Linked DNA regions of Alloalcanivorax dieselolei B5. The protein of the gene in region 2 interacts with the protein of the main gene of each other region in a pairwise test. Links are inferred from orthologs where the notes say so. Each region holds a gene or a part of one and is shown on either strand. Other genes may lie near its edges. The genes, in order: lepA and B5T_RS11055.

What was found.
Region 1: the proteins of B5T_RS11055 (region 2) and lepA interact in binary tests that used the Escherichia coli proteins (3 or more experiments, as listed by UniProt). The link is inferred for Alloalcanivorax dieselolei B5 from one-to-one orthologs.

The regions. Positions count from the first base shown.
Region 1 is NC_018691.1:1,639,174-1,648,851, reverse strand. The notes cover bases 4,200-7,194. They hold lepA (translation elongation factor 4), read right to left. Parts: upstream 6,600-7,194; coding sequence 4,800-6,599; downstream 4,200-4,799. Other genes in these bases: B5T_RS07515 (DegQ family serine endoprotease), read right to left, coding at 6,754-7,194; lepB (signal peptidase I), read right to left, coding at 4,200-4,800. Also shown: B5T_RS07555 (response regulator), read left to right, coding at 1-237; pdxJ (pyridoxine 5'-phosphate synthase), read left to right, coding at 492-1,220; DNA repair protein RecO, read right to left, coding at 1,376-2,068; GTPase Era, read right to left, coding at 2,046-2,954; rnc (ribonuclease III), read right to left, coding at 2,947-3,633; B5T_RS07530 (DUF4845 domain-containing protein), read right to left, coding at 3,630-4,007; more of lepB, read right to left, coding at 4,012-4,199; more of B5T_RS07515, read right to left, coding at 7,195-8,223; B5T_RS07510 (SoxR reducing system RseC family protein), read right to left, coding at 8,276-8,737; B5T_RS07505 (MucB/RseB C-terminal domain-containing protein), read right to left, coding at 8,734-9,678. UniProt on the Escherichia coli protein: Required for accurate and efficient protein synthesis under certain stress conditions. May act as a fidelity factor of the translation reaction, by catalyzing a one-codon backward translocation of tRNAs on improperly translocated ribosomes.
Region 2 is NC_018691.1:2,457,329-2,466,999, reverse strand. Bases 3,754-6,741 are described here. They hold B5T_RS11055 (zinc transporter ZntB), read right to left. Parts: upstream 5,735-6,741; coding sequence 4,772-5,734; downstream 3,754-4,771. Other genes in these bases: B5T_RS11050 (YhdH/YhfP family quinone oxidoreductase), read right to left, coding at 5,774-6,741; B5T_RS11060 (DUF934 domain-containing protein), read left to right, coding at 4,184-4,687; B5T_RS11065 (nitrite/sulfite reductase), read left to right, coding at 3,754-4,191. Outside these bases: Fe-S biogenesis protein NfuA, read right to left, coding at 109-702; B5T_RS11075 (MATE family efflux transporter), read left to right, coding at 814-2,175; B5T_RS11070 (DUF2970 domain-containing protein), read left to right, coding at 2,186-2,410; more of B5T_RS11065, read left to right, coding at 2,542-3,753; more of B5T_RS11050, read right to left, coding at 6,742-6,766; protease SohB, read right to left, coding at 6,839-7,894; B5T_RS11040 (hypothetical protein), read right to left, coding at 7,959-8,606; nudC (NAD(+) diphosphatase), read right to left, coding at 8,643-9,467; B5T_RS11030 (hypothetical protein), read right to left, coding at 9,464-9,671. UniProt on the Escherichia coli protein: Zinc transporter. Acts as a Zn(2+):proton symporter, which likely mediates zinc ion uptake. Purified ZntB reconstituted in liposomes also binds and transports Cd(2+), Ni(2+) and Co(2+).

The DNA.
Region 1 (9,678 bases), 820 kb from region 2 along the record:
GGCCCCGGCATTCGTGACCTGGCGCAAAGCGGCGACCTGGAAGAGCTGCTGGAACGGGTCCACCGCCTCCACGGCGCCACCCGCTACTGCGGCACTCCGCGCCTGGAACAAGCCGCCCGCCGCCTCGAGGAAGGCCTCAAGGGCCATCAGCCGGAAGCGCAGTTGGATGCCTTGGTGGGGCAGTTATTGGCGGAGATTGAGCAAGTGCAAGAACACGGAAAGACAGTTGACAGTTGATAGTGGACAGTTGACAGCGAAAAACAATAAAGACAAAGAAGCTCGATCTTCAGCCGTTGTGGGAGCTTGCCTGCAAGCGAATATTGCTAAACGTCTGAGGGCCCCCATTCGCTTGCAAGCAAGCTTCCCGCAGTAGCTAAGGAGGCCTGTTGTTTTCGTTTTTTCGCTGTCAACTGTCCACTATCAACTGTCAACTTCCAATTGCCTTTTCCGTTATCATATCGGTTCATTTCCAACCCACGGTACTCATCCCCATGCCTTCTTCCGTTCTTCTCGGCGTCAATATCGATCATATCGCCACGCTGCGACAGGCCCGCGGCACCCGTTATCCGGAGCCGGTGCAGGCGGCGCTGGTGGCGGAGCAGGCGGGGGCCGACGGGATCACGGTGCACCTGCGCGAGGACCGGCGCCATATCCAGGATCGTGATGTAGAGCTGCTGGCGCAAACACTACAAACCCGCATGAATCTGGAAATGGCGGCCACCGAGGAGATGGTCGGCATCGCCCGCCGCATTGGTCCGGCTCATTGCTGTCTGGTACCGGAGAAACGGGAAGAACTGACCACCGAAGGCGGTCTCGACGTGGCCGCTAACGAAGCCTGGATCAAGGCCTGCTGCGACCGCCTGGGCGAAGCGGGCATCGAAGTGTCCTTGTTCATCGACGCCGACGCCACGCAGATCGAAGCAGCCCGTCGCTGTGGCGCCCCGGCCATCGAGATCCACACCGGGCATTATGCCGACGCCACCAACGAAGCGGCACGGCTGGCGGAACTGGAACGGGTACGAGAAGGCGTGGCACTGGGTCTGAACGCCGGACTGATCGTCAACGCTGGTCATGGCCTGCACTACCACAACACCCGCGACATCGCCGCCATCCCTGGCATCAACGAACTCAACATCGGCCACGCCATTATCGCCCAGGCAGTCATCAGCGGCCTGCATGAGGCGGTGCGGGAAATGCGGGAAATCATAAAGAATAGTTGATAGTGGACAGTTGGCAGCGAAAAGCGAAAAACAAAAACAGGTGGTCTTTAGCCACTGTAGGAGCTTGCCTGCAAGCGAATATTGCCAAACGCCCGAGCGCACCCCATTCGCTTGCAGGCAAGCTCCCACAGCGGCTAAAAATCGTTTTTTTGCTGTTAGCTGGTGCCGCGAAATAATTCGCGGCTCCTCAGCGGTCTTCCGCCCAGGTGTGGCGCCAGGGCTTCGCGCAGTAGTTGTTTGGCCATGCGGCGGACCGCCGGGCTCCAGTGGTCTTCGGCCAGGGCTTGCAGGTCGGCGCCGGAGTGGCCGTTTTTGTTGGGTATCAGCCCCAGGTCCGGCACCCAGCCGTAGCGCAGTTCCGGCGATAGCGGTTGCCCTTCGCCATCGTGTTCGAGCACCAGGCCGTAGCCCACCTCTTCCAGCAGCACCATTTCGAAACGGCGCAGGGACACATCCAGGGGCGTGTCGCCTTTCAGCTCGTTCAACGTGTGTTCGTAGGCGGGCCACAGGTCCGGATGAGGATCGTCGCGGTGCAGCAAGCGTACCAGCAGCTCGTTGAGGTAGAAGCCGCAATACAAGGCGTTACCGCTCAGGGCGACGGCCACGCCGCGCGGTTCCACCTGACGCAGGGTATGGAGTTCGCCGCTGCCCTGCTGCAATTGCACCCACAGCGGCACGAACGGCGCCAGCGCCGGGTTACGACGGCCACCGCGGGCCACCGCGCCGACCCGGCCGCCGCCGGGCAGGAACAGGTCGAGAATCAGACTGGTGTTGCGGAACGGCCGGCGATGCAGCAGCCAGGCCGGTTCGAGGCCGTTGGCGCCGTCAGGATTGTCGCGAGTCGTCATAGCCCAGGGAACGCAGGGCGCGATCGTCATCGGACCAGCCAGCCTTGATCTTCACCCACAGATTGAGCATGACGCGGCGCTCGATCAGGTTTTCGATGTCGCGGCGGGCCTGGGTGCCGATGCTCTTGATGCGCTCGCCTTTATCGCCGATGAGAATTTTTTTCTGCCCGCGCCGTTCCACCAGAATGGTGGCGGCGATGTCGGTGACACGGGGTCCGTCCTCCCACAGGTCGATTTCCACGGTGACCTGATGGGGGACTTCCTGACCCAGTTGCCGGACCACTTTTTCGCGGATGATTTCCGCCGCCATGAAACGCAGGCTGCGATCGGTGAGTTGGTCCTCGTCGAACCAGAAATCGCCTTCCGGCAAGCGGGAAACCAGCGCCTGTTCCAACACGTCCAGGTTGTGTCCGCCCAGCGCGGACACCGGAATCACTTCGGCGAAATCGTGACGCTGGTTGAGTTTGTCCAGCAACGGCAGCATGGCGGCTTTGTCGTCCAGGCGATCCACTTTATTGACCACCAGGATCACCGGAATGTCGCCGGCCCGGGCCAGCAATGACAGTACGTGCTCGTCACCTTCATTCCACTTGTCGCTGTCCACCATGAAACAGATGACATCCACATCGGACAACGCCGACATGGCCGCTTCGTTCATGGCCCGGTTGAGTGCCCGTTGCTGGCCGGTATGGATGCCCGGGGTATCGGCGAACACGATCTGGCAGTCGTCCCGGGTCAGAATGCCGTGGATACGGTGACGGGTGGTCTGCGGCTTACGCGAGGTGATACTCACCTTCTGGCCGATCAAATGGTTCATCAGCGTGGATTTGCCCACGTTGGGGCGGCCGATGATCGCCACCAGACCGCAGCGACGGGATTCACTCATAGGTCTGCTCCAGCCACTCCAGAGCCTGCTCCGCGGCCTGCTGCTCGGCACGCCGGCGGCTCGGGCCGCTGGCACGGAAGGTTTTCTTCAAGCCACTCAGTTCGCATTCCACCTCGAAGGATTGTTTCGGCGCCTGGCCGCTGATCGACAGCACGCCGTAGACGGGTAATTCATATTTGCGCGCCTGCAGCCATTCCTGCAAGCGGGTTTTGGCGTCCTTGCGCACGCTCTGCGGGCTGATCGCCGCCAGCCGGGCTTCGAACCAGCTCAGCACGACTTCGCGGCAGGCGTCTTCACCGCCATCAATGACCATGGCGCCGATCAGCGCTTCCAGGGTATCGGCCAGGATGGAGTCACGCCGGTGGCCGCCGCTTTTCAGCTCACCGCCGCCCAGAATCAGGTATTCCCCCAGACCCAGCTCGCGGGCCACTTCCGCCAGGGTCTGGCCACGCACCAGCGAGGCGCGCATGCGGGTCAGTTGCCCTTCCGCCGCGTCCGTAAAACGGTGGAACAGTTCGGTGGAAATGATCTGGCTGAGCTGGGCGTCACCGAGGAATTCCAGCCGCTCGTTATTGTGACGCCGGCTGACGCTGCGATGGGTCAACGCCAGTTCCAGCCGCTCCCCATCGCTGAAACGGTAGCCCAGGGCCTTTTCCAAACGCTCACGGTGTTCGATCACGGCGCCGCCGATTTGCTGAATGTGTCCTGGAACGTCATCACCACGGACACATTGTAGAACAGCGGCTCACGGACTTCGTAATCCACCGCCACCGAAACACGGCCGCCTTCCTTACTCACCACCAGGTCATTGGCGGTGATCGCATTGACCTGATTGATGATGAAACGCTTGCTCAGCGCGTCGCGGATTTCCCGCTCCGACATCAGCGCGGTCTTGCTGTCGCCAAGCAAGGAAACGGTCGCCGATTTGATGGTGTTGTACTCCATATACGCCGGCACCATGCGGAACGCGGCGGTGCCGAACACCGCCAGAACGATCAGCACCACGATCCAACCCAATAGGGAAAGCCCCCCCTGACGTGCGCGCCCTTTCATGTTGTTATGTCTCCACTTTGTCGATCGCGCCGTTGCGGGAGAAGCTGGGCAGCGAGAAGAACGGTTCCCAGTGCATCCAGATCAGGAACGCCTTGCCCACCACCAGATTCTCGGGGACGAAGCCCCAGAAACGGCTGTCGTTGCTGTTATCCCGGTTGTCACCCATGACAAAGTACTCCCCCTCGGGTACCTGCCACTTGCCCTGGGTGTTGCGGGGAATGACCTTGTCTCCGGTGTACGGATTGACCGGGCCTTCCTGGCGAATCAGATGCGAATGTTCGCCGAGCACCTCGATATACTCACGGCGCCACGCCTGACTGTTGCTACCGTTTTTGATCAGGTCGCGCCGCACCGCTTCACCGTTGACGTACACCACATTATCACGCACTTCCACTTCATCACCGGGGAGACCGATCACTCGTTTGATGAAATTCTGAGCACGGTTTTCCGGAAATTTGAACACCATCACATCACCGCGCTCCGGTTCGCCGGTCTCCAGGATCTTGGTGTTGGTCACCGGCAGGCGCAGCCCATAGGCGAATTTGTTGACCAGAATGAAGTCGTGCACTTCCAGGGTCGGCAGCATGGAGCCGGAGGGGATGGTGAACGGTTCCACCACGAAGGAGCGGATCACCAGCACCACGAAGAACACCGAAATCAACGAATTCGAAGTCTCCACCGTGCTGCCCAGACTTCCGCCTCTCTGACGCAGTTTAAACAGCCGGTCGAGTATCCATACCACCACGGTGACCAGCAGCGCCAGGGTCAACCAGAAGCCAATATCTATATCCATCAGTCATCCACCTTCAGCACGGCAAGGAAGGCCTCTTGGGGAATTTCCACGTTGCCCACCTGCTTCATCCGTTTCTTGCCCTCCTTCTGTTTCTGGAGGAGCTTCTTCTTACGAGACACGTCACCGCCGTAACACTTGGCGGTGACGTTCTTGCGCAGCGCCTTCACCGTCTGGCGGGCAATGATCTTGCTGCCGATGGCGGCCTGGATCGCCACGTCGAACATCTGCCGGGGCACCAGTTCCTTCATCTTCTCGATCAGCACCCGGCCGCGATGGGCGGATTGATCCAGGTGGCAGATCATCGCCAGCGCATCGACCTTGTCGCCGTTGATCAGCACGTCCACCCGCACCAGTTTGGTGGCCTGGAAACGCTCGAAGGCGTAGTCCAGGGAGGCGAAGCCCCGGCTCACCGACTTCAGCCGATCGAAGAAATCCAACACCACTTCGGCCATGGGAATGTCGTACACCAACGACACCTGCTTGCCCAGGTACTGCATGCCCTTCTGCTCACCGCGGCGCTCCACGCACAGGGTGATCACGTTGCCCACGTATTCCTGCGGCACCAGGATATTGACGCGGGCGATGGGCTCGCGGAATTCCTCGATCTTGTTGCCTTCGGGCAGCTTGGACGGGTTGTCCACGTACAGCAGGCTGCCGTCACTGAGCATCAATTCGTACACCACGGTGGGCGCCGTGGTGATCAGGTCCATGTCGTATTCCCGTTCCAGCCGCTCATGGATGATCTCCATGTGCAGCATGCCGAGGAAGCCGACGCGGAAGCCGAAGCCCAGCGCGTCCGAGGTTTCCGGCTCGTAGAACAGGGAGGCGTCGTTCAACGCCAGCTTGGACAGCGCGTCGCGGAAGTCCTCGTAGTCGTCCGCGGAGACCGGGAACATGCCGGCGTAGACCTGCGGTTTGACCTTCTGGAAGCCGGGCAGCGCCGGCACGTCCGGGCTGTTGGCGTGGGTCAGGGTATCGCCCACCGGCGCACCGTGAATGTCCTTGATGGTGGCGCTGACCCAGCCCACCTCGCCGGCTTCCAGATGCCGGGTTTCGGTGCGTTTGGGAGTGAAAATCCCCAGGCTGTCCACCACATGGGTCTGGCCGGTGGATTTGACCACGATCTTGTCGCCTTTCTTGAGGCGGCCGTGCTTGACCCGCACCAGACAGATCACGCCCATGTAGTTGTCGAACCAGGAATCGATGATCAGCGCCTGCAAACGGCCGCCGCGCTCCCCTTCCGGTGCCGGGATGCGCTCCACCAGTTGCTCGAGCAAATCATCGATACCGACACCGGTCTTGGCCGATACCCGGCAGGCGTCCATGGCGTTGATGCCGATGATCTCCTCGATTTCCTCGATCACCCGTTCCGGTTCCACCTGCGGCAGGTCGATCTTGTTCAGTACCGGCAGCACTTCCAGATCCTGCTCGATGGCGGTGTAACAGTTGGCCACCGACTGCGCTTCCACCCCCTGAGCGGCGTCCACCACCAGCAAGGCCCCCTCGCAGGCCGACAGCGAGCGGGACACCTCGTAGGAGAAGTCCACGTGGCCGGGGGTATCGATGAAGTTGAGCTGGTAGGTTTCCCCATTGCGAGCGGTGTAGTGCAGCGTCACGCTTTGCGCCTTGATGGTGATGCCGCGCTCGCGCTCAAGATCCATGGAATCGAGAACCTGCTCCTTCAGTTCCCGATCGCTGAGGCCGCCACAGGTCTGGATGAAGCGGTCCGCCAGGGTGGATTTGCCGTGATCGATGTGGGCGATGATGGAGAAGTTGCGAATATGGGTAATGTCGGTCACAAATTGCCGCCAGGGAACGAAACGATGGAGGGCGATTCTAGCGGATTATGCACCCGGCAACCAAAGTTGTTGGTCGCCGGGCGCCATAAACCGCATCAGGCAGGCCGATCGTGGTCCTTTCGTCCATGGAAAGGAATGGAAAGGACCGCGATGATCACTGCCCCAGCTTGAGGGCGATGAAGCGGGCGTTGCCGCCGCGGTTGACCAGGGCCGGCACGGTGCCCTGCTCGGGCAGGTTCTTGACGATGTCCTGCAAGGCGTCGATGTCCTTGACCGGCTGGTTATTGAGAGACACCAGAATATCGCCGCTGCGAACGCCCGCGGTGCGGGCCGGGCCCTCTTCCACCTTGGCGACGACGACACCGTGATCGGTCTTGGCGCGGGCCAGTTCGGCGGCGCTGGCGTCGCGCACCTGCAGGCCGAGCACGCCGCCCTGGGCATCCTCGCCACCACCGCCGGCGGCGGCCTGGCGCGGATCCTCGGGCAATTGGCCCACGGTCACGGACAAGTCTTTCTTGCCGCCGTCGCGCATCACCGTCAGGTCTACTTCGCTGTCCGGCTTGATGGTGCCGACCACCTTCGGCAGGTCACCGGAACGCTCGATCTGATGACCATCGAACTCGATGATCACGTCACCGGGTTGCAAACCCGCGGCGGCGGCCGGCGAGCCGTCCACCACCTGGGCCACCAGCGCCCCCATGGGCCGCTCCAGGCCGAAGGACTCGGCCAGATCCCGGTCCACCTCCTGGACCAGCACGCCGAGCCAGCCCCGGCTCACCTTGCCGGTGTCCTTGAGCTGTTCCACCACATCCATGGCCATGTCCATGGGGATGGCGAAGCTGAGCCCCATGTAACCGCCGGAGCGGCTGATGATCTGGGAATTGATACCCACCACTTCGCCGTTCAGATTGAACAACGGCCCGCCGCTGTTGCCAGGGTTGATGGCCACGTCGGTCTGGATAAACGGCACATAGTTGTCCGATGGCAGGCTGCGCCCCTTGGCGCTGACGATGCCGGCGGTCACCGAGCTGTCGAAGCCGAACGGCGCGCCAATGGCCAGCACCCATTCGCCCACCTTGAGATTTTCGGAGGAGCCGATGTTGACCACCGGCAAGTCGGAAGCCTCCACCTTGAGCAGGGCCAGGTCGCTCTGCTCATCGGCGCCCACCAGTTCGGCATCCAGCTCCCGGCGGTCCTGCAGGCGCACCACGATTTCGTCGGCGTCGGCGACCACGTGATTGTTGGTCAGCACATAGCCGTCGCTGGAGATGATGAAGCCGGAGCCCAGGGAGCGGACGTCCTCCTGTTCCGGCATGCCGCCGCCGAATTCATCGAAGAAGCGGCGGAAGAATTCCGGCAGCTGCTCCATTTGCTGTTGCCGGTCGCTGGCGTCACGGTGGGTGACGGTGCTGATGTTGACCACCGCCGGGCCCTCTTTCTCCACCAGCGCAGTGAAGTCCGGCAGGCCGGTGACCAGCGGCTGGGAAGACGGCTGCGCCTGGGTTGGCGAGGCCGCCTTGGGCTGTTCCGCCGGCGCCTGTTGTTGCTCCGAACCACCGCAACCGGCGATCACCAGCCCCACCGCCAGCAGCGGCGGCAACAAATAGTGTTGAATCATTCCCATGGAAAGCTCCCTGTGCATCGATGGAGTCTAGTGTGTCTTGTGCTGACAGCGGTTATGGCGAAACGATCCTGACCGCCCCATCCTCCCGCACCGGACGGCGGCGCAGGACCGTTGGTTGATACGCCCGGCCGCGATCACCGCGATCGCGCCAACGATTGATGATGAAACCCAGCAGCAGGCCCAGCACCCCGAACAGCGCGGCGCCGTCGAACGGCAACGGCAAGGCGCCGCCGAGCAAAGCGCCCGCAAACAGTAAAACCAGGGGTAAAGCGTAAACCCACAGAGCACCGCGCAGCAAAGCGCCTTCGGGAATGCCCACCACCACTTCCTCGTCGTCCTGGAAAGTGTCGCGGGTCAACACGCGAAGACGGGCACGCTGCCCGCCGCTTTGATTGATCAGACGATGGCCGCAGCCCTTACGGGCCTGGCAGGCATCACAGACACCGGCCCGCACGGTTTCCACCCAGATCGCGCCGGGCTCCCGTGCCACCACGCGCCCGTGCTCCTCGATCATTGCGCCGTGGAGACCTGTATTGATTGCATGACCCGTTCGGCCGTGGGCTGGGGGATTTCACCCACCAGGGTCATAAGGAAGGTAACTGGCCCGTTCTGGGTGTGGCGGCTGATCGCCACGGTGGGACCGACCCGGCTGACCCCCTCTTCGGGGCTGGCGCCGTCGGTGGCTTCGGCGAAAACGGTGAAGGTGGCGAGACCGTCACTGTAACTCTGTGCCGCCACCGGATCCGCCACCGTGTCGACACGGCGCCAGTCCTGATCCACGGCCTCGAAACCGCCGGGCAGCCACTGCGCCTCAATGACGAAATTACCGGGCCGGGAAGACGCCACGTTTTCCAGGGCCCGTTCGCTGTGGGTCTCGGGCACATCGAAGTCTGCCCGTTGCAGCCCGGGACTCAAATCCAGGGTGACGAATTCCACTCGCTCCAGCGCCAGGCCGTTGCCATCCACCATTTCCGACTTCAGCAGCAGTTTGCTTTCGTCATCCAGCCACAGCCGGTAACCGTAACGGTGGTTGTCCAGCGGCGCCACGCGCACGCGCAGGGTCGATCGGCCAGCGACGCGGCCGTCACCGTCGAGGAGAACGTTGTACTGGGAAGGGATGGCGCTCGCCAGCCGGTCCTGGAATTCCAGCGGGGAGCCGTCGGCGTCGTCGGAGATCCGGGTCAGGGTGCCGTTGGAATGCAGGCAAACCAGTTCCGGTCCACGCCGCAGCACTTCCACCAGGCGGCCGTCGAGATGGGTCAGACGCTGATATTGATGATCGTCGAAGACCGCATGACTCACCTCCATGGTGCTCACTTCGGCACCAAACTGATAGAGGAAACGGCCTTTATAGTTGAGTTGCCGGGACGCCTCGGACATGGATTGCAGCAGGGTCGCCGCGGGGGCTTCCTGAGCCGAGGCCGGCGGGGCGAGCAGCAGCGCCGGCAGCGGCGC
Region 2 (9,671 bases):
CAGGACATTCGCTTGCAGGGCAAGCTCCTACAGAGGCCTTATAGTTCGGTCTGTGGGAAGCTGCTTTAGCAGCGAATGACGTGCCAGCACCGGGTAATCGGTCGGAAGTCAGCTGTAGTAGGCGTTGTCGGTGACGCTGTGGTCGGTCTTGTCCCGCACGCCGGTCAGTTCCGGCAGGCGCTCCTTGAGGGTGCGCTCCACGCCGTCACGCAGGGTGACATCCACCACGGAACAGCCCTGGCAGCCGCCGCCGAATTCCAGCACCGCGACGTTGTCCTCGGTCAGTTCCAGCAACTGCACGCTGCCACCGTGGGCCGCCAGGTTCGGGTTGATCTCGGCGTACAGCACGTAGTTGATGCGCTCTTCCAGACTGGCATCCGGGCTGATGTCGGGGACCCGGGACTTGGGCGCGCGGAAGGTCAACTGGCCACCCATGCTGTCCTTCTTGTAATCGATCACCGCGTCCTCGAGGTAGTGCACGCTCTTGCCCTCGATCCAGGCGTGAAAGCCTTCGTAGTCGTAGCGCACGTCCCCGTCTTCCTGCTCATCCGGCGGGCAATACGCCATGCAACACTCGGCATGGGGGGTGCCGGGGCGTTCGACGAAGATACGCACGCCCATGCCCTCCTGGTCCTGCTTGGAGAGCAGGTCGCGGAGGTAATCCTGGGCGCTGTCGGTGATGCGGATCAGTTCTTCGCTCATTCCGGTTTCCGTTGGGGTATTTCCTGACTATTTTAGTCAGGTACTGCTCAGTTGCAATGGCCATCCCCCTTTTCCGAAGGCTGATCCTGGGGCCGGGATACGCTTTCTGGTATGGTTGCCGCTTTCGTCAATAAGCCAGAAATCACCGTGCCTCCACTGCATCGAAGCCGTCGCGTCCTCGCCCTGGGCCTGCCCATCATGGCGGCCATGATAAGCCAGAGCCTGCTGAATCTGGTCGACGCCGCTCTGGTCGGGCGGCTCGGCGGCGATGCCCTGGCCGGTGTCGGCCTCGGTGGCTATGCCTCCTTCCTGTCAATCAGCGTGGTCATCGGCCTCGGTGCCGGGGTTCAGGCTATGGTGGCGCGGCGTAAAGGAGAAGGTGACGAGCGTCAATATGCCCTGCCCCTGAATGCCGGATTGCTGGTGGGGCTGGTGCTGTCGTTGCCACTGACCGCCCTCTTTCTGGTGATCAGCGCGCCGATGATGCATTTTCTTGCCCCCAATGCGCCGGTGGCCGGACTGGCGGAAGGCTACTTTGACATGCGCCTGCTGGGCATCTGGGCGGTGGCGATGAATTTTTGCTATCGCGGCTATTGGAATGGTATCAGCCGCCCCGCAGTGTACATGCGCACCCTGATCACCACCCATGTGGCCAATGTGGTACTCAGCTACGGGCTGATCTTCGGCCGTCTCGGCCTGCCGGAAATGGGCGCCGCCGGCGCCGGCCTGGGCACCACCCTGTCCCTGTATCTCGGCAGCCTGCTTTACTTGCTGCAAACCTGGAAGCTGGGGCGCGAGCACGGCTTCATGGCCGCCTGGCCCTCCGCCACCACCCTGCGCAGCATCGCCAGGGTCAGTATTCCCAACTCGGTGCAGCAGTTCTTCTTCTCCGCCGGCCTCACCGTGCTGTTCTGGATCATCGGCATGGTCGGCGCCGACGAAGTGGCGGTGGCCCACGTACTGATCACCTTGATTCTGCTGCTGATTCTGCCGGCCATCGGGCTCGGACTGGCCGCCGCGTCGCTGGTGGGGCAGGCGCTGGGACGCCGGGATGCCGCCGACGCTTACCGCTGGGGTTGGGACGTCACCTGGCTGGCGGTGCTGATGCTGTTCGTCACCGCGCTGCCGATGTGGCTGGTGCCGGAGTGGATTCTGGGTTTGTTCCTGCACCAGCCAGATCTGGTGGCACTCGGACGGGTGCCGCTGATGATCACCGGGCTGGCGATTTGCCTGGACGGCGCGGCCATCATTTTCACCCAGGCTTTGCTGGGGGCCGGCGCATCCCGGTCGGTAATGATGGTCACGCTTGTTGTACAATGGTGCCTGTTCCTGCCGTTGGCCTATATCATTGGCCCCTGGCTGGGATTCGGCTTGCTTGGCATCTGGCTGGCCCAGGCTCTGCAACGGCTGGTGACCTCCTCCCTGCTGGGAGGGCTGTGGGTGCGCCGAAGTTGGGCTCACATTCAATTATGACGAGGTCTTCATGAGTGATCAGAACAATTCCGGCTCGGACCGCCCCAACTTCCTGCAAGTGTTGAAAAGCATCCTTGCCGGACTGTTTGGCGTGCAGAGCCACGCCAACCGCGAACGGGATTTTAACAAGGGCAATCCCGGCGATTATATCGGCGTTTATGTGATCCTGGTGCTGGGCCTGGTGATCGGTGTTTTTGTGGTAGTGAAAATGGTTCTCAGTGCCGCGGGATCATAGCGGAACACACTAGGGATATAGCGATATATTTCTTTTAAGTATAAAAACCCTTTGCTAAAGTTCGCGCCACTCGGAGTTGCAAGCCGCCAAACGGTTTGCAAATCAACGAATTAACACGGCGCGACACAGCAATGTACGTATATCAGGACTATGACCAACGTCTTCTGGAAGAGCGGGTGGCGCAGTACCGCGACCAGACCCGGCGTTACCTGGCGGGCCAACTGAGCGAGGACGAATTCCTCGTCCTGCGGCTGCAGAACGGGCTCTACATCCAGCGCTATGCGCCGATGATGCGTATCTCCGTACCTTACGGCATGCTCAATAGCACTCAGGTACGCAAGCTGGCGTCCATTACCCGCGATTACGACAAGGGCTTCTGCCACGTCAGTACCCGTCAGAATATTCAGTTGAACTGGCCGGAACTGGCCGACACTCCCGACATTCTCGCCGAACTGGCCAGTGTGCAGATGCACGCCATTCAAACCAGCGGCAACTGCATTCGCAACATCACCACCGACGAATACGCCGGCGTTAATCCGCGTGAAATCGAGGACCCGCGCCCCTGGTGTGAAGTGATCCGCCAGTGGGCCACCTTCAACCCGGAATTCGCCTATCTGCCGCGCAAATTCAAGATCGCCGTGAACGCGGTGCCGGACGCGGATCCGGCCTTGATCGGCGTGCACGATATCGGCGTGCAGATCGTTCACGACCACAACGGCGAAACCGGCTTCCAGGTTTGGGCCGGCGGTGGTCTCGGCCGTACCCCGATGACCGGCGAAGTCATCGGCGAGTTTGTCGCCTGGCCGGATCTGCTTGCCTATCTGGAAGCGATTCTGCGGGTGTACAACAAGTACGGTAATCGTGACAACAAGTACAAAGCCCGTATCAAGATTCTGGTGAAAGCCCTGGGCGCGGATAAATTCCGTGAGCTGGCGGAAGCGGAATTCGCCGAGCTGAAAGGCGGTGCGATGACACTGACCCGGGAAGAAGTGGCTCGCATCAAGGCCTGCTTCGTGGATCCGGATTACCGCACCGATGTGGATACCACCGCACTGCACAATGCGCTGGATCAGCACCGCGCTTTCAACCGCTGGTACCACACCAATACCCGTGCCCATAAAAAGGACGGCTACCGGTCGGTGACTCTGACGTTGAAGAAGACCGGCCGCATCCCCGGTGACATTACCGACGAGCAGCTGGAAGATGTGGCCGATCTGGCGGACCGTTACGCGTTCTCCGAAGTACGCACCACGCACCAGCAAAACATGGTGTTGGCCGATGTCGCCGAGGACGAGCTGTATGATCTCTGGCAGCAGTTGGACGCGCTTGGCTTCGCCACGCCGAACCTGGGTTTGATCACGGACATCGTGGCCTGCCCCGGCGGCGACCTCTGTGCCCTGGCCAATGCCAAGTCGGTACCGATCGCCGAGGGCATCCAGCGCCAGTTCGACGACCTGGACTTCGTTCACGATCTGGGCCCCCTGGACGTGAATATCTCCGGCTGTATGAACGCCTGCGGTCATCACCATATCGGCCACATCGGTATTCTCGGCGTGGACAAGAAAGGCAAGGAGTTCTACCAGATCACCCTGGGTGGTCGCGGTGACCGCCAATCCCGCATTGGCGAAAAAATGGGGCCGTCCTTCGAGTCCCACGAAGTCACCGGCGTGATCGGCAAGATCATTAGCGTGTACCTGGACAATCGTCTGGAAAACGAGCCTTTCATCAGCACGTACGAGCGCATCGGCATGGACCCGTTCAAGGAGGTGGTATATGGCTAAGGTGATCGTCAACGGCGAAATCGTCGAGAACACCTGGCAACGGCTGACCTCCGAGGAACTCGATCAGCAAGACGTTCCGGCGGAAGGAGCGGTGATCGTGCCGCTGGCCTACTGGCTGGCTCATCGTGATGCCCTGCTGGAGCGCGCCGCGCCGGTGGGGGTGTGTCTGGAACCCGGCGAGGAACCGACGGACCTGGCCGCGGATCTGGCCGCCCTGCCCCTGGTGGCGGTGAACTTCCCGGCTTTCAAGGATGGCCGCGGCTATTCCTACGCCCGTGAGTTGCGCACCCGCTATGGCTTTGAAGGTGAGGTCCGGGCGGTGGGCGATGTGCTGCAGGATCAGCTGTTCTACATGCACCGCGTCGGCTTCAATGCCTTCGAGGTCCGTGCCGACCGCGATATCGAGGAAGCCCTGAACGGGCTGCGTCCGTTCTCGGTGACCTACCAGGGCGATGTTCATGACGAGCGCCCGATCTATCGCCGTCAATCAGCCTGATCTCTGTGCTGTAAGAGCTTGCCCCGTGCGATTTCTGATATTCGCTTGCAGGGCAAGCTCCTACAGTAGCCGTCTTATCCCGATTCACACCCAGCGTCGCCGGATCATCCACAACAGAATGCCGGTGCCGGTGATAACGAGCATGCCGGTAAACCACCAAAAGCCTTTGGGATCTTCCAGCCAGGGCAGCCCGCCCACATTGATACCGAACAGACCGGTCAAAAAACCCAGCGGCAGAAAGGTGGCGCTGATGATGGCCAGCAGGTACATGCGGTCGTTGATGGTCTCGTTCTGGGCGGAAAAGACCTCTTCCTGCAGCAGGGTGGCGTGCTCGCGGGCCGCGTCGAGATCTTCCAGCAGGCGTTGCAGGCGATCGGTGGCTTCACGAATAATTTCCGCGTCCCCGCTGCGAATGCGGCTGTCGCCATGGAGCCTGGTCAGCGCATCCCGTTGCGGGGCCATGTAGCGCCGCAGGGTGATCGCCCGGCGGCGCAAGGCGCCGATACGGCGGGTCTGATCGCGGTTGCCTGATTCGCCTTCCAGTCGTTCGGAAAAGTCCGCCACCTGATCCTCGATGTGCTCGATCACCTCTTCCATGCGCCAGACAAGCCCGTCCACCAGGCCGGCCAGCAGTTCCGACGGGGTCGCCGGCCCTTCTCCGGCATGCAGGGCGTCCACCAGCTCGGTAAGCGACTTCAGGGTGCGCTTCTGCGTGCTGATCACCAGGCCATCCCGGACCCACAGCCGCACCGCGATCATATCCTCGGGCCGGGCATCCGGGGACAGATTGACGCCCCTGAGGTAGACCAGCAGTCCTCCGCCCACGTCGCTGACTCGCGGGCGGGTCTCCGGGGTCAACAGCGCCTCGCTGACCACCATCGGGATGTCCGCCCGCGCTTCCAGCCAGTCCCGGCTTTCCGGGCAGGTGTAATCCAGATGAATCCAGCGGGTGGTGTGGTCGCCGGCGGACAGCTGCGGCTCGAAGGGCGCCGCGCCGCCCTTGCCGTCCAGCCGCAGTGCGAATTTCAGCCATCCCGTGCCAGTCATGGCGCCTCCCTTATCAGCGATCTTCCGGAGAGCCGGCGATCAGCCGCCCACCTTGACCACCACACGGCCGCGCACGCCGCCGGCGAGGATCCGTTCGAACCATTCCGGCAGTTGTTCCCGGGTGATTTCCGCCGCTTCCAGCGCGGCCAGATCCGGAGTCCAGTCCGAGGCCAGCAGTTGCCAGATCTGCTGTTTCACTTCACGTGGCAGTTCCACGCTGTCCACGCCGAGCAGATTGACGCCACGCAGGATGAACGGAAGCACCGTGGCATTATTGAGTTGCGGAGAGCCCACCAGACCGCAGCAGGCGGCACTGGCGCCGTATTGCAGGGTTTTCAGCGCGTTCACCAGCATGTCGCCGCCGACACAGTCCACCACCCCGGCCCAGCGCGGCTTCAACATCGGCTTATTGGCATCCGCCAGGGCGTCCTCGCGGGAAATAATGTCCGCCGCTCCCAGATTTTTCAGCCAGTCATGGGCATCGCTTTTACCGGTTACGGCCACCACCCGGAATCCCAACCGGGACAGGATCGAGACCGCCACGCAGCCGACACCGCCGGTGGCGCCGGTAACCAGAACATCGCCCTGGTCCTCTTGCAGGCCGGTATCCAACAACGCCTCCACGCACAGGGCGGCGGTGAGCCCGGCGGTGCCCAGCACCATGGCGGAGCGCGGGTCCATGCCGTCCGGCAAAGGCACCAGCCAGTCCGCCGGCACGCGAATGTAGTCGCCATAGCCGCCGGCGGTGTTCATGCCCAGGTCATAGCCGGTGCAGATTACCGCGTCACCGGGGCTGAAAGGGCCCTGCTCCGCTTCTTCCACCACACCAACGGCATCGATGCCCGGCGTGTGCGGATACTGTCGGGTGACGCCCTTGTTACCGCTGGCGCTGAGCGCATCCTTGTAGTTCAGAGAGGACCAGGCCACCTTCACCAGGACCTCGCCTTCCGGCAGGTCACTCAGCTCGCGCTCCCCTACCCGGCTTTGGTAACCGTTGTCGGTGTTTTCGGTGATCAGGGCCTTGAATGTCATGGCGAGCTCCGTTTGCTGTTGTCCGTTGGGTATTGCCATTTTTTATTGGAATGAGCTTTATTGGAATGAGCGCTATTGGAATGGCCGCTGCGAACCGCGCTGCCAGAAGCGGTCCGCCACACGCTGGACGGCGGCGGTCAGGGACAGGCTCAGCCGGTCGGCGAGCTTGCGCTTCTCTTCCCAGGTGATCTGGTAGATATCCACCTGGCCCTTGCGCCCCTGCAAGTATTCATCACTGGTCATGATGTCGTCCACCAGCCCCAGTTCCTTGGCCCGGCTGCCGAACCAGTGTTCACCGGTGGCCACGGCATCGATATCCAGGCCGCGGCGATGCTCGCGGACAAAACTCTTGAACAGCTGGTGGGTTTCCTCCAGCTCCTCCTGGAACTTGGCGCGGGCCTTGTCGGTGTTTTCACCAAGCATGGTCAGGGTGCGTTTGTATTCGCCGGCGGTCATCAATTCCACATCCACATCGTGTTTTTTCAGCAGACGATGAACATTGGGAATTTGCGCCACCACCCCAATGGAACCGATCACCGCGAAAGGGGCGCTGAGAATGCGGTCGCCAATACAGGCCATCATATAGCCGCCGCTGGCGGCCACCTGATCCACCGCCACGGTGAGTTTCAAACCGCGCCCGCGCAGGCGTTTCAGTTGCGAGGCGGCCAACCCGTAGCTGTGCACCAGCCCGCCCGGGCTTTCCAGCCGCAGCAGGACTTCGTCATCCGCCTCCGCCACCTCCAGGATGGCGCTGATTTCACGGCGCAGGGTTTCCACATCGCTGGCTTGAAGGTCGCCATCGAAATCCAGCACGAACAGGCGCGGTGGTGATTTGTCCTCGCCGCCCGCTTTTTTGCGCTGTTTGGCCCGCGCCTTTTCTTCCTTGCGCTTCTTCTTGGCCTCGGCCTTGCGGCGCTGCTCCGGCCATACTTCATCAATAATGCTCTCGCGCAGATCGTCGAATTCCTCATTGAGGTATTTGACGCGCAGTTCGCCATCATGGCCGCTGCGCTGGCGATTACGTGCCGCCGCCGTGGCGATCCCGCCAATCACAAACAAAATCGCCACCACGAGGGTGGCGACTTTGGCGAGAAACATGCCGTACTCTGAAATTAAATCGATGATCACCGTGTCTTGCTCACCTGTATGTATGGGTTGAATCGCCCGCCCCGCTCACTGCGCAGAATCCCGCTTATTGCCAGCCGGAAACCGCTTGCTGCGCGCTGCCGTTGAGAGGCCGCCCCACCAGGCCAGTGGGGGAAACCGTCACTTCAAAAATCGCCCCGTCGGCCATCGGCAGATAGGCGGCGCTACCATAGCGCGCATCGACGAGAAAACTCCAGCCCTCCCGGGCCTGGCGCCAGACATCCAGCACCGGCGGCTCATCATGGAGACTATACACGGTGCGTTCCCGTGAACGCTCATCTTCCAGAGCGAAGTAGCGCCCCTGGATGCGATCCAATTGATAGGCCGGCTTCAGTCCCAACAAGGCGAAGGGCGTCTTCCATTTGATGATTCTGGCGTCCAGTTGCCATTGGTCACCGGCCAGCCGGAAATCCCGGGTGCGGCCATCGCGGCCGGTGACCGTGGCGATGTAGGCCTGGTCATCGGTGGCACGGAAGCTGATGGTGGCCACCGGTGATTCGGCGCTCAGTTCGTGGTAGCTGTACAGGCTGACCGCCACCAGCACCAGATAGAGAGCACCAGCCACCAACAGCAATCCGACCGTGCCCTTGAGCCATTGCCACAGCCACTTCTGACGTAACAGGATCCAGGCTCCGATCAGCACCAGAACCAAGCCAATGACCATAATCAAAAGCGGGGCGAACGAAAAGCTCATCGGGACTCCATCATCATGGAAGGCTGTGTCAGGGCGCTACTGGTAAGGCGCGCGCCATTGCTCGATCAGGGTGTGGGCGATGCTGCCCGGTGGTGGTGTACGCGGCAATTGGTCATGGCGGTACCAGCCGGCATCAACGATTTCATCGTCATCGATGACGATGTCGCCACCGGCATAATCGCCATGAAAACCGAGCATCAGGGAGTGCGGGAAGGGCCAGGACTGGCTGCGCGCGTAGCGCAGATCGCCGACCTGGATGCCGGTTTCCTCCATGACTTCGCGGCGTACCGCCTGCTCGGCGGTCTCTCCGGCCTCCATGAACCCGGCCAGGCAGGAATAGAATCCCGCCGGAAAGCGCGCGGAACGGCCCAGCAAAGCGTATTCGCCATCACTGATCAGGGCGATCACGCAGGGCGTGATACGGGGATACTGGCGATAGTCGCAGGCCGGGCAGGTCATTGCCAGCTCACGTTCATGGGGAGAGGTGGGAGAGCCACAGCGGCTGCAGAAACGGTGGTTGTGTCTCCAGCTCATTACCTGCAGGGCCCGCGCCACCATGGTGAACGTATCGTCATCCAACTGGCCGATGATTTGCCGCAACGGGGTCGGGTGCAGACGCTGGTCGGCCAGTTCATGCTCACCTTCATCGCACACGTAACAGGGCTGGCCGTGCAGCACGCCAATGTAGCGGTAATTCGGGTGCTGGCGCAGCAGGAAGGCCGGCAGCCTGGGAATGCCCAGATCGCCGGGCTGCTGGGCGAAATCGATGTACAGGTTTTGTTCTTGGACCACGAAACACCAGGCTTCGTCCGCGTCTCTCGGCTCCGCCGAAGACAGGTCCAGGGAAAAGAAATGATTCACGATGTCGCTCCGCCTGTGGGATAGCCAAGGGCACCCACCGCCTGCTCCGCCACATCCAGAACGCCTTCTCCGATCGGTTTCTGTTCTTCCATGCTCTCAAGATAGTAATCGATGGCGGTCAGGGCATCCGCCAGGGTCTCCATGGCGGTGACCGTGGGTGCCTCGCTGCCACCGATCAACTCCTTCTCGATATAACACCGACAG